DNA from 4 places in the Variovorax sp. YR634 genome. Region 1 is predicted to be linked to each of the others. Evidence: predicted binding sites of a transcription regulator. Region 1 holds the regulator's gene; each other region holds the start of a gene.
The links. Region 1 encodes sigma-54, which starts transcription at its own class of promoters, with help from an activator protein. Its sites were predicted from a motif close to TGGCANGNAANCTGCTTT; they were not measured.
Positions count from the first base shown of each region.

Region 2: the regulator sigma-54 is predicted to act here: its motif matches at 1,259-1,276, upstream of BLV60_RS24385 (nitrate regulatory protein).
Region 3: the regulator sigma-54 is predicted to act here: its motif matches at 1,095-1,112, upstream of BLV60_RS17235 (flavin monoamine oxidase family protein).
Region 4: the regulator sigma-54 is predicted to act here: its motif matches at 873-890, upstream of BLV60_RS09620 (ammonium transporter).

Region 1 is NZ_FNOL01000004.1:357,951-360,147, forward strand. It holds gene lptB (LPS export ABC transporter ATP-binding protein) at 1-400, shown strand, start outside; gene rpoN (RNA polymerase factor sigma-54) at 418-2,019, shown strand; gene BLV60_RS10625 (phospholipase D family protein) at 2,030-2,197, shown strand, end outside.
Region 2 is NZ_FNOL01000017.1:82,577-84,773, forward strand. It holds gene BLV60_RS24375 (alpha/beta hydrolase-fold protein) at 1-190, shown strand, start outside; gene tsaD (tRNA (adenosine(37)-N6)-threonylcarbamoyltransferase complex transferase subunit TsaD) at 147-1,187, opposite strand; gene BLV60_RS24385 (nitrate regulatory protein) at 1,307-2,197, shown strand, end outside.
Region 3 is NZ_FNOL01000009.1:106,775-108,971, reverse strand. It holds gene BLV60_RS17235 (flavin monoamine oxidase family protein) at 1-1,059, opposite strand, end outside; gene BLV60_RS17230 (hypothetical protein) at 1,165-1,389, shown strand; gene BLV60_RS17225 (cell division protein ZapA) at 1,386-1,718, shown strand; gene BLV60_RS17220 (sulfite exporter TauE/SafE family protein) at 2,024-2,197, shown strand, end outside.
Region 4 is NZ_FNOL01000004.1:133,188-135,384, forward strand. It holds gene BLV60_RS09620 (ammonium transporter) at 1-833, opposite strand, end outside; partial or broken gene BLV60_RS34845 (sulfite exporter TauE/SafE family protein) at 1,209-1,313, shown strand; gene BLV60_RS09625 (tripartite tricarboxylate transporter permease) at 1,378-2,197, opposite strand, start outside.

The DNA.
Region 1 (2,197 bases):
GTCGAAGCAGCACATGGACGAGCGCCTGGCCGAGCTGCTGGCCGACCTGCGCGTCGACCACCTGCGCGATTCGCCCGCGCTCGCGCTGTCGGGCGGCGAGCGCCGCCGCGTCGAAATTGCGCGTGCGCTGGCTACGCAGCCGCGCTTCATCCTGCTGGACGAGCCCTTCGCCGGCATCGACCCGATCGCGGTGATCGAGATCCAGCGGATCATCAGTTTCCTGAAGGAGCGCGGCATCGGCGTGCTCATCACCGACCACAACGTGCGTGAAACGCTGGGCATCTGCGATCACGCTTTCATCATCAGCGACGGGCATGTGCTGGCACAAGGCACACCCTCGGAGATCGTCGACAACGCCGAAGTACGCAGGGTGTACTTGGGCGAACACTTCCGCATGTAAGGGCGGGAGCGGTTCCCATGAAGCAAGGGCTATCCCTTCGCGTCTCGCAGCATCTGGCGTTGACGCCACAGCTGCAGCAGTCGATCAGGCTGCTTCAACTCTCCACGCTCGAACTGAGCCAGGAGGTGGAGCAGATGCTCGACGAGAACCCGTTCCTCGAGCGCACCGCGGAAGAAGCGGCGCGTGAGGAATTCGGGCTCGACACGGCCGATGCGCCGGTGCCGCGCGACGACGGCGGCGATAGCGGCGACGGCGAAAGCGACTTCGCTTCGCCCGCCGCCAGCGCGTCCACTGCTTCCACCGAAACCAGCACAACCACCACGGCCGACACCGACGGCCCCGCTGCCGAAATCACCGAGCGCGAGCCCGACTGGGAAGGCGACGGCACCGTCGACATGGCGCCCGACGACAGCGAATGGGGCAGCGATGCGCCCGCGCGCCAGAACAACCTGGGCGACGACGAACGTGCCGACGCCACCGAACTCGCGCGCAGCCAGGAGTCGCTGCAGTCCTTCCTGCACCGCCAGGCCCTGAGCCTGCGCCTGAACGAGAACGACAGCGCCGCGCTGCGCTTTCTCATCGAATCGCTCAACGACGACGGCTACCTGGAAGACTCGCTGCCCGCACTGGCCTCGGGCCTGGCCGGCGACGACAACGACCAGTTCGACGACCTCGTGCATCACTTTCAGGTGGCGCTCGGCCTGCTGCAGAGCCTGGAGCCGGCCGGCGTCGGCGCGCGCGACCTCGGCGAATGCCTGGGCATCCAGCTGCGCGCCCTGGCCCGCGAGGACGAGACCGACGAGGAAGAGCTGGTTCGCAAGATCGCCATCGCCATCTGCAAGCAGCCGATGGAGCTGCTCGCGCGCCGCGACTTCAAGCGCCTGGCCACGCTCACCCGCAGCAACGAGGAGCTGGTGCGCTCGGCGCTGCAGATCATCGCGCGGCTCGAGCCCAAGCCGGGCCGGCGCTTTGTAGACGTCGAGCGCAACATCGTCATTCCCGACGTGATCGTCACCAAGACGGGCCGCGGCACCAACGTGAAGTTCCGCGTCATGCTGAACCCCGAGGTGATGCCGCGCCTGCGCGTGCACGACATCTATGCCGGCGCGCTCAAGTCGCACAAGGGCGAAGGCAGCCAGGCGCTGTCGCAGCGGCTGCAGGAGGCGCGCTGGTTCATCAAGAACATCCAGCAGCGCTTCGACACCATCCTGCGCGTGAGCAACGCCATCGTCGAGCGGCAGAAGAGCTACTTCGTGCACGGCGAACTCGCGATGCGTCCGCTGGTGCTGCGCGAGATCGCCGACGAGCTGGGCCTGCACGAATCGACCATCTCGCGCGTGACCACCGCCAAGTACATGGCCACGCCCTTCGGCACGGTCGAGCTCAAGTACTTCTTCGGCTCGGCGCTGGGCACCGAAACCGGCGGCAATGCGTCGAGCACCGCGGTGCGCGCGCTGATCAAGCAGTTCGTCAGCTCCGAGAGCATCAAGAAGCCGCTGTCGGACAGCCAGATCTCCGAGATGCTGAAAGAGCAGGGCATCGAGTGCGCGCGCCGCACCGTGGCCAAGTACCGCGAGGCGCTGCGCATCGCGCCCGCCAACCTTCGCAAGGCCCTGTAGAAAGCCACCGATGACTCGTCGCCTGCTGTCGCTTTCGCGTTGTGGGCATTGGGTTTTCGTCATGGCGGCGGTCTTGCTGTTCGCAGGCTGCGCCACATTGCCCGACGAGGCGCCGCGCCCGCCCACCAAGGCCATGGCCGTGTCAGCCGACACCGCGCTCGGCAAGATCGCGCTGGCC
Region 2 (2,197 bases), on a different contig from region 1:
CAACCACAAGCTGCTGGCCGACGCCCTGCCGCCGGGGCGCGTCTTCACGACCGAGGGTGGCCACGACTGGCCGCAGTGGCGCCAGCTGTGGCGCAACGTGCTCGACGTGCTGCCGCTGCCGGCAATCGGCCGATCAAAGCAACTGCTTACGCAGTCTCCGGTAGCGAAGCCATGGGCCATCGCGGCCTGACGTCGAAGGCATAGCGCTCGCTCGCCTGCGACAGCCCCGACTGCAGGCGCATCGCCGCAGCCATGGCGATCATCGCGCCGTTGTCGGTGCACAGGTGCAGCTCAGGGTAGTGCACGCGCACCTTGCGCTTGGCGCACGCGGCGTTCAGCTGTTCGCGCAGATTCCTGTTGGCTCCCACTCCCCCCGCCACCACCAGGCGCTTGAGCCCGGTCTGGTCGAGCGCGGCAAGCGACTTCTTCAGCAGCACCTCGACGATGGCCGCCTGCGTGGACGCTGCCAGGTCAGCCTTGTTCGCTTCGAGCTGGTCGCCAAGCTTCTTGGCCTGCGTAAGCACGGCCGTCTTCAGGCCGGCAAAAGAAAAATCGAGATCGCCGCTGTGCAGCAGCGGCCGCGGCAGCTTGAAGGCCGTGGCACTGCCGCCTTCGGCCAGCTTCGCGAGCCACGGCCCACCCGGGTACGGCAAGCCCATGAGCTTGGCGCTCTTGTCGAAGGCCTCGCCGGCCGCGTCGTCGATGGTTTCGCCGAGCAGCTCGTAGCGGCCCACGCCGTCCACCCGCATCAGCTGGGTGTGGCCGCCCGACACCAGCAGCGCGACGAACGGAAACTCCGGCGGATCGGCGCTCAGGAACGGCGACAACAGATGCCCTTCGAGGTGATGCACGCCCAGCACCGGCTTGCCAAGCGCCACGCCCAGCGCACAGGCCACGCCGGCGCCCACCAGCAGCGCGCCCGCCAGGCCCGGCCCGCGCGTGTAGGCCACCACGTCGATCTCGCCCAGCGTGCGACCGGCTTCGGCCATGACGGCTTCAGTCAGCGGCAGCACGCGGCGAATGTGGTCGCGGCTGGCCAGTTCGGGCACCACGCCGCCGTAGGCCTGGTGCATGGCGATCTGGCTGTGCAGCGCGTGCGAAAGCAGCAGCGGCAGCGCGTCGCCGTGCGACTCGACCAGCGCCACGCCGGTTTCATCGCAGGATGATTCGATTCCCAACAAGAGCATGCCGCCGAGTGTAGGCGGCGCCCTCCCCCGGCACCCGCGAAGGGGCAAACGGCGGCGCTCTCCACTCCCCGAGGCACGGATGTTGCGTTGACCATGCCAGAGCCCCGCGCCCTCCCACCATGAAATCCGGACTGAGTTTTCTGATCGCTGCCCGTCGCTGCGAAATCGACGAGCTGGATCAGCTCGCCCGCACCAGCGAACTGGTGAGCCTGATCGGCCGCCTCGTCCACGCGCTGCAGCGCGAGCGGGGCATGTCGAACATGTTCCTCACCTCTCGCGGCGCCCGCTTCGCCGACCAGCGCGGCCCGCAGATCGCCGAATGCATCGCGCTGGAGCAGGAGGTGCGCGCCGGCTTCGACCAGCTCGAGGCCGACAACCACCGCGGCGCGGGCACCGGCAACAGCGCACGCCTGTTCAGCCGCATCGCATGGGTGCTCCCCGGGCTGGACGCCCTGCCCGGCCTGCGCCGCCGCATCGATGCGCTCGAACTGAAGCCGGCGCAGTCCACCGCCGCGTTCGCCAAGCTCGTCGCCGGCCTGCTGTCGGTGGTGTTCGAGGCGGCCGACGGCGCCACCGACCCAGAGATCTCGCGCCTGCTGGTCGCGATGTTCAACTTCATGCAGGGCAAGGAATTCGCCGGCCAGGAGCGCGCCTTCGGCTCCGCCGCGCTGGCGCTGGGCCGCAGCGACGAAGCGCAGCGCCTGCAGTGGCTGCACCTGATCGAATCGCAGGAACGCTGCTTCCAGGTGTTCACCGATTTCTCCGGTGAGGCGGTGCTCGCGCTGTGGCGCAACAGCCAGCCCGATGCCGAAGTGGCCGAGCTCGAACGCATCCGCCGGCGCGGCGCCGCCTCCACGCCGGCTGACGTGCCGCTCAGCCAGGCCTGGTTCGACTGCTGCACCCGCCGCATCGACGCCATGAAGATCGTCGAGGACCGCCTGGCCGCCGACCTGCGCGCGCTGTGCGAGCGAAAGACCGTGCAGGCGCGCAGCGAGCTGCAGGAATACCGG
Region 3 (2,197 bases), on a different contig from region 1:
CACCTGGATGTCGATCTGGCTGAGCACCGACAGCGGAATGGTGCACAGGCACCAGTCGGCCTTGGCCTGCGTGACCGCGCCGCCCTTTGATGCATCGGTGTAGGTGACCGTCACGCCGCGGTCGTTCTGCTCGATCTTCGTGACCTTGGCGCCGTAGCGGATCAGGCTGCCCACTTCTTTCTGGAAGGCCTTGGCGATCATGTCCATGCCGCCCACGGGCTGGAAGATCGCGCTCTGGAATTCGTAGTCTTGCCCGCTGGCGATGTAACGCCAAAGATTCGATTGCAGCAGCTCGCTCATGTCGAGCGGCTTCGACGGTTTGGCCAACGGCATGAGGCCGCCGCCCGCATCGACTTCATAGCCGCGGCGGTCGCTGCTGACGGTGCCTTCGAGATAGCGGAACTGCGTGTCGAGCGCGCCCCAGCGGCGCAGGCCTTCGAGCAGTTTCTCCTTGTCTTCCTTCGTCAGCGCCGCATCGAGGTTGCCTTGCGTCGTGGCCTTGCCGAGCAGCTCGGCGACGTAGCCCTGGTAGTCGGCCTGCACGTGGCGGTAGCGCTGCGGCTTGCCGCCGTAGGCCTTGCTCGAATGCACCAGCGCGTTGTAGTTGACCTGGATGAAAGGCTCCAGCGCCACGCCCAGCCGCTTGCAGTAGCCCAGCACCGCATGGTGGTGATAGGGAATGCGCCACGGCCCCGGATTGAAGTACTCGCCCTTGGCGAAGCCGCATTGCTGCACGGCGCCACCCAGCTCGGTGAAGGTGTCGCCGCCGCGCAGCGTCCAGCACCGGCCGCCCGCGCGATTGCTGAACTCGAGGACCTTGACCGAGTAGCCTGCGTTGCGCAGTTCGAGCGCGGCGGCCATGCCGGCCAGGCCTGCGCCAAGAACCAGCACCGACGCACCCTTCTTTGCGCCATCGAGCTTCGGTGGTCCGCTGTAGTTGGATTCGGCGGCAAAGCCCAGCGAGGTCATCGCCTGGTACATCGCGCCGCCCCCTGCGGTCTTGCCGATGAGCGTAAGCAGGTCGCGCCGACTGAATAAAGTGTTGTTCTTCGTGGTCATTGACTGGCTATTGGAGTTTGAAAGGCAACTGGAAGGCAGCAGAATCCATGCCACGCCCAGGCACCGCCTGGGGGCCGCTTCCTTGGGAAACTACAATCGCCAACCATGCCCGCCTCCAGCCCTATCGATCAGATCGCCGAGCGTGTTGAACGACTGCTTGTGCGTCACGAAGAGGTGCAACGCACCAATGCGCTGCTGCAGGAGCAGGTCGATGCGCTCACGCGCGAACGCGACGCCCTGAAGTCGCGGCTCGTTGCGGCACGTACGCGCCTCGATGCCCTGCTCGAACGGTTGCCGGCTGAACCACCCTCCGAAGATTCCCCCGCATGAAGCAGATTGAAGTACAGATCATGGGCCAGAGCTATCTGCTCGGCTGTCCCGATGGCGGCGAGGCGCAGCTGCGCGAAGCCGTCGAACGCGTGGACGCAGCCATGTGCAAGATCCGCGATGCCGGAAAAGTCAAGGCCCGCGACCGCATCGCGGTGCTGGCTTCGCTGAACCTGGCGTTCGACCTCGCCGCGCAGCAGGCCGCTGTTGTCGCAGCGCCCGCGGCATCAGTTGCCACTTCGGCTGCAGACAGCGTCGAAACCGACGCGAAGGCCACGCAGCTCATCCAGAAACTCGATCAGGCCCTGGCTGGCGATGGACATTTACTCTGAATAAGGCTGGCACGAAGACGGACGAGGCGTAAAATCCAGTCCGTCTGCAGACTGTGTCGGGCTTAATATTTCCTTGTTCCAATGCTCTCCGGAGCCGGGCTTGGTACATCGCTCGACGGGCGTGATCATCTCGCGTCAGATGAACCCGAAGTCCTGCTGCCCTCGCCCACCTGAACCCTGGTTCAGGATGCGGGTCCGGCACATCACCTGCAGACACCTTTTCCTGCCACGGCCCCCTGCATCCACTGCTCGGGGCCGTTGCTTTTTCCAACCCCTCACTTCTCTTGCGTGACTTTCCCGTGAATATCGCTGCCCTGCTCGACCCCCTCCTGATCGCCGAACTCGCCGCTCTCGGCCTCGGCACCGGTTTTCTCGCGGGCCTGCTGGGCATCGGCGGCGGCATGCTGATGGTGCCGTTCATCACGATCATCATGGGCCATCGCGGCGTGCCGGCCGACCTCGCGGTGAAGATGGCAATC
Region 4 (2,197 bases), 220 kb from region 1:
CCCGAGCACAGGCCCAGCAGCGAAGGCCTGCGCCGCACGATCCATTCGCCGAGCATCCAGCTCATGGCGCCGGCCGCCGCCGCGATGTGCGTCACCAGCATCGCCAGGCCCGCGCGCCCGTCGGCCGCCACCGCCGAGCCCGCATTGAAGCCGAACCAGCCTACCCACAGCAGGCCCGCGCCCGTCATCGTCATCGCCAGGCTGTAGGGCTCGAAGGCCTCGCGCCCGTAGCCCTTGCGCGGCCCGAGCGCATAGGCGCACACCAGCCCCGCGATGCCCGCGTTGACGTGCACCACCGAGCCGCCGGCGAAGTCGAGCGCGCCCATCTGCGCGAGCCAGCCGCCCGGCTCCCACACCCAGTGCGCGACAGGTGCGTACACCAGCACGCTCCAGAGCAGCGCGAACCACAGGATCGCCGAGAAGCGCATGCGCTCGACAAAGGCGCCAAGCACCAGCGCGGTGGTGATGATCGCGAAGGTCAGCTGGAACATCGCGTAGACCGACTCGGGCACGTTGGGCGCGACGTGGCTCACCGCCACCTGCCCGGCCTCCTTCAGGTACTCGAAGCCCGAGAACCAGAAGCGCCCGGTGCCGCCCAGCCAGGGCCAGCCCTCGGTAAAGGCCAGCGAATAGCCCACCGCGAACCAGGTCAGCGAGACCGCCGCGGCTATCGCCACCACCCCCGCCATGGTGGCCAGCACGTTCTTACGGCGCACCATGCCCGCATAGAAGAGTGCGATGCCGGGCAGCGTCATCAGCAGCACCAGCGCGGTCGAAGTCATCATCCATGCGGTGTCTGCCGCGTTGATGGAGGCGTGCGGAGCCAGGGCCATGACCGTTTCTTCTTCTTGAAGTGATGGACCTTGGTGCTGCCTGCACAAGTCGTGCCACATCGTTAACCATCAGAAACACTTTGGTTCGCAAATCGGGCTTTCTCGGTAAGGCAAAGCGGGTAATTCCCAATGCACTGAGGCGGTGCGCACCCTAAAGTCTGCCCACTCGCGAACGGGCCCTGCTCGTGCTGCCGAGGGTCCGAGGAGACAATCCCCAAGCAACAATAAAAATGCTTCAAAGGCTCCGTACGAGATGCCGTGTTTGACTTTGAAAGGCGCCGCTGGTCGGCGCCTTTTTTATGCCTGCATGACTTGATGCACCTGCATCTTCAGCTCCTTTTTTGATAGCGTCACGGGCGAGACAATCCTCCCCCTATGGAGATGCTGGTGGTAACGGGCGCCTCGCTGTTCGCCGTGTTTCCGGGCGCACCGCCGGCGACCCTGCCGGGCACCAACAAGAGCGCGTCTATTTGGGGCACCCCGAGCAAAGGCCCCAAATGAAAAAAGCCCCCGGAGCGGGGGCTTCTTGCAGGGACCGGAGCGCTCACTCCTCGACGAAGGCTTCCTCGCGCTTGGCCTTGATTGCGGGCAGCAGCACGATGCCCAGCAGCAGCGCAGCCGCCACTAACAGCCCCGCCGACAGCGGCCGGGTGACGAATACGCTCCACGCACCGCGCGACAGCAGCAGCGCGCGCCGCAGGTTCTCTTCCATCATCGGCCCGAGGATGAAGCCCAGCAGCAGCGGCGCAGGCTCCGTGCGCAGCTTGATGAACAGGTAGCCGATGAAGCCGAAGGCCGCCACCATCCACACGTCGAAGGTGTTGTTGTTGGTCGAGTACACGCCGATCGCGCAGAACAGCACGATGGCGGGGAACAGGAACTTGTAGGGCACCGTCAGCAGCTTGATCCACATGCCGATCAGCGGCAGGTTCAGGATGATCAGCATCGCGTTGCCGATCCACATCGAGGCGATCAGGCCCCAGAACAGCTCGGGGTTGCTGGTCATGACCTGCGGGCCCGGCTGGATGTTGTGGATCGTCATTGCGCCCACCATCAGCGCCATCACCGCGTTGGGCGGAATGCCCAGCGTCAGCAGCGGGATGAAGGAAGTCTGTGCACCGGCGTTGTTGGCCGACTCGGGCGATGCCACGCCGCGGATGTTGCCCTTGCCGAAGGGCACTTCGCCGGGGCGCATGCGGATCTTCTTCTCCAGCGCATACGAGGCGAACGAGGCCAGCAGCGCGCCGCCCCCGGGCAGGATGCCCAGTGCAGAACCCAGGGCAGTGCCGCGCAGCACCGCGGGCAGCATGCGCTTGAAGTCGTCCTTGGTGGGCCACAGGCCCTTGACCTTGTGCGTGAACACT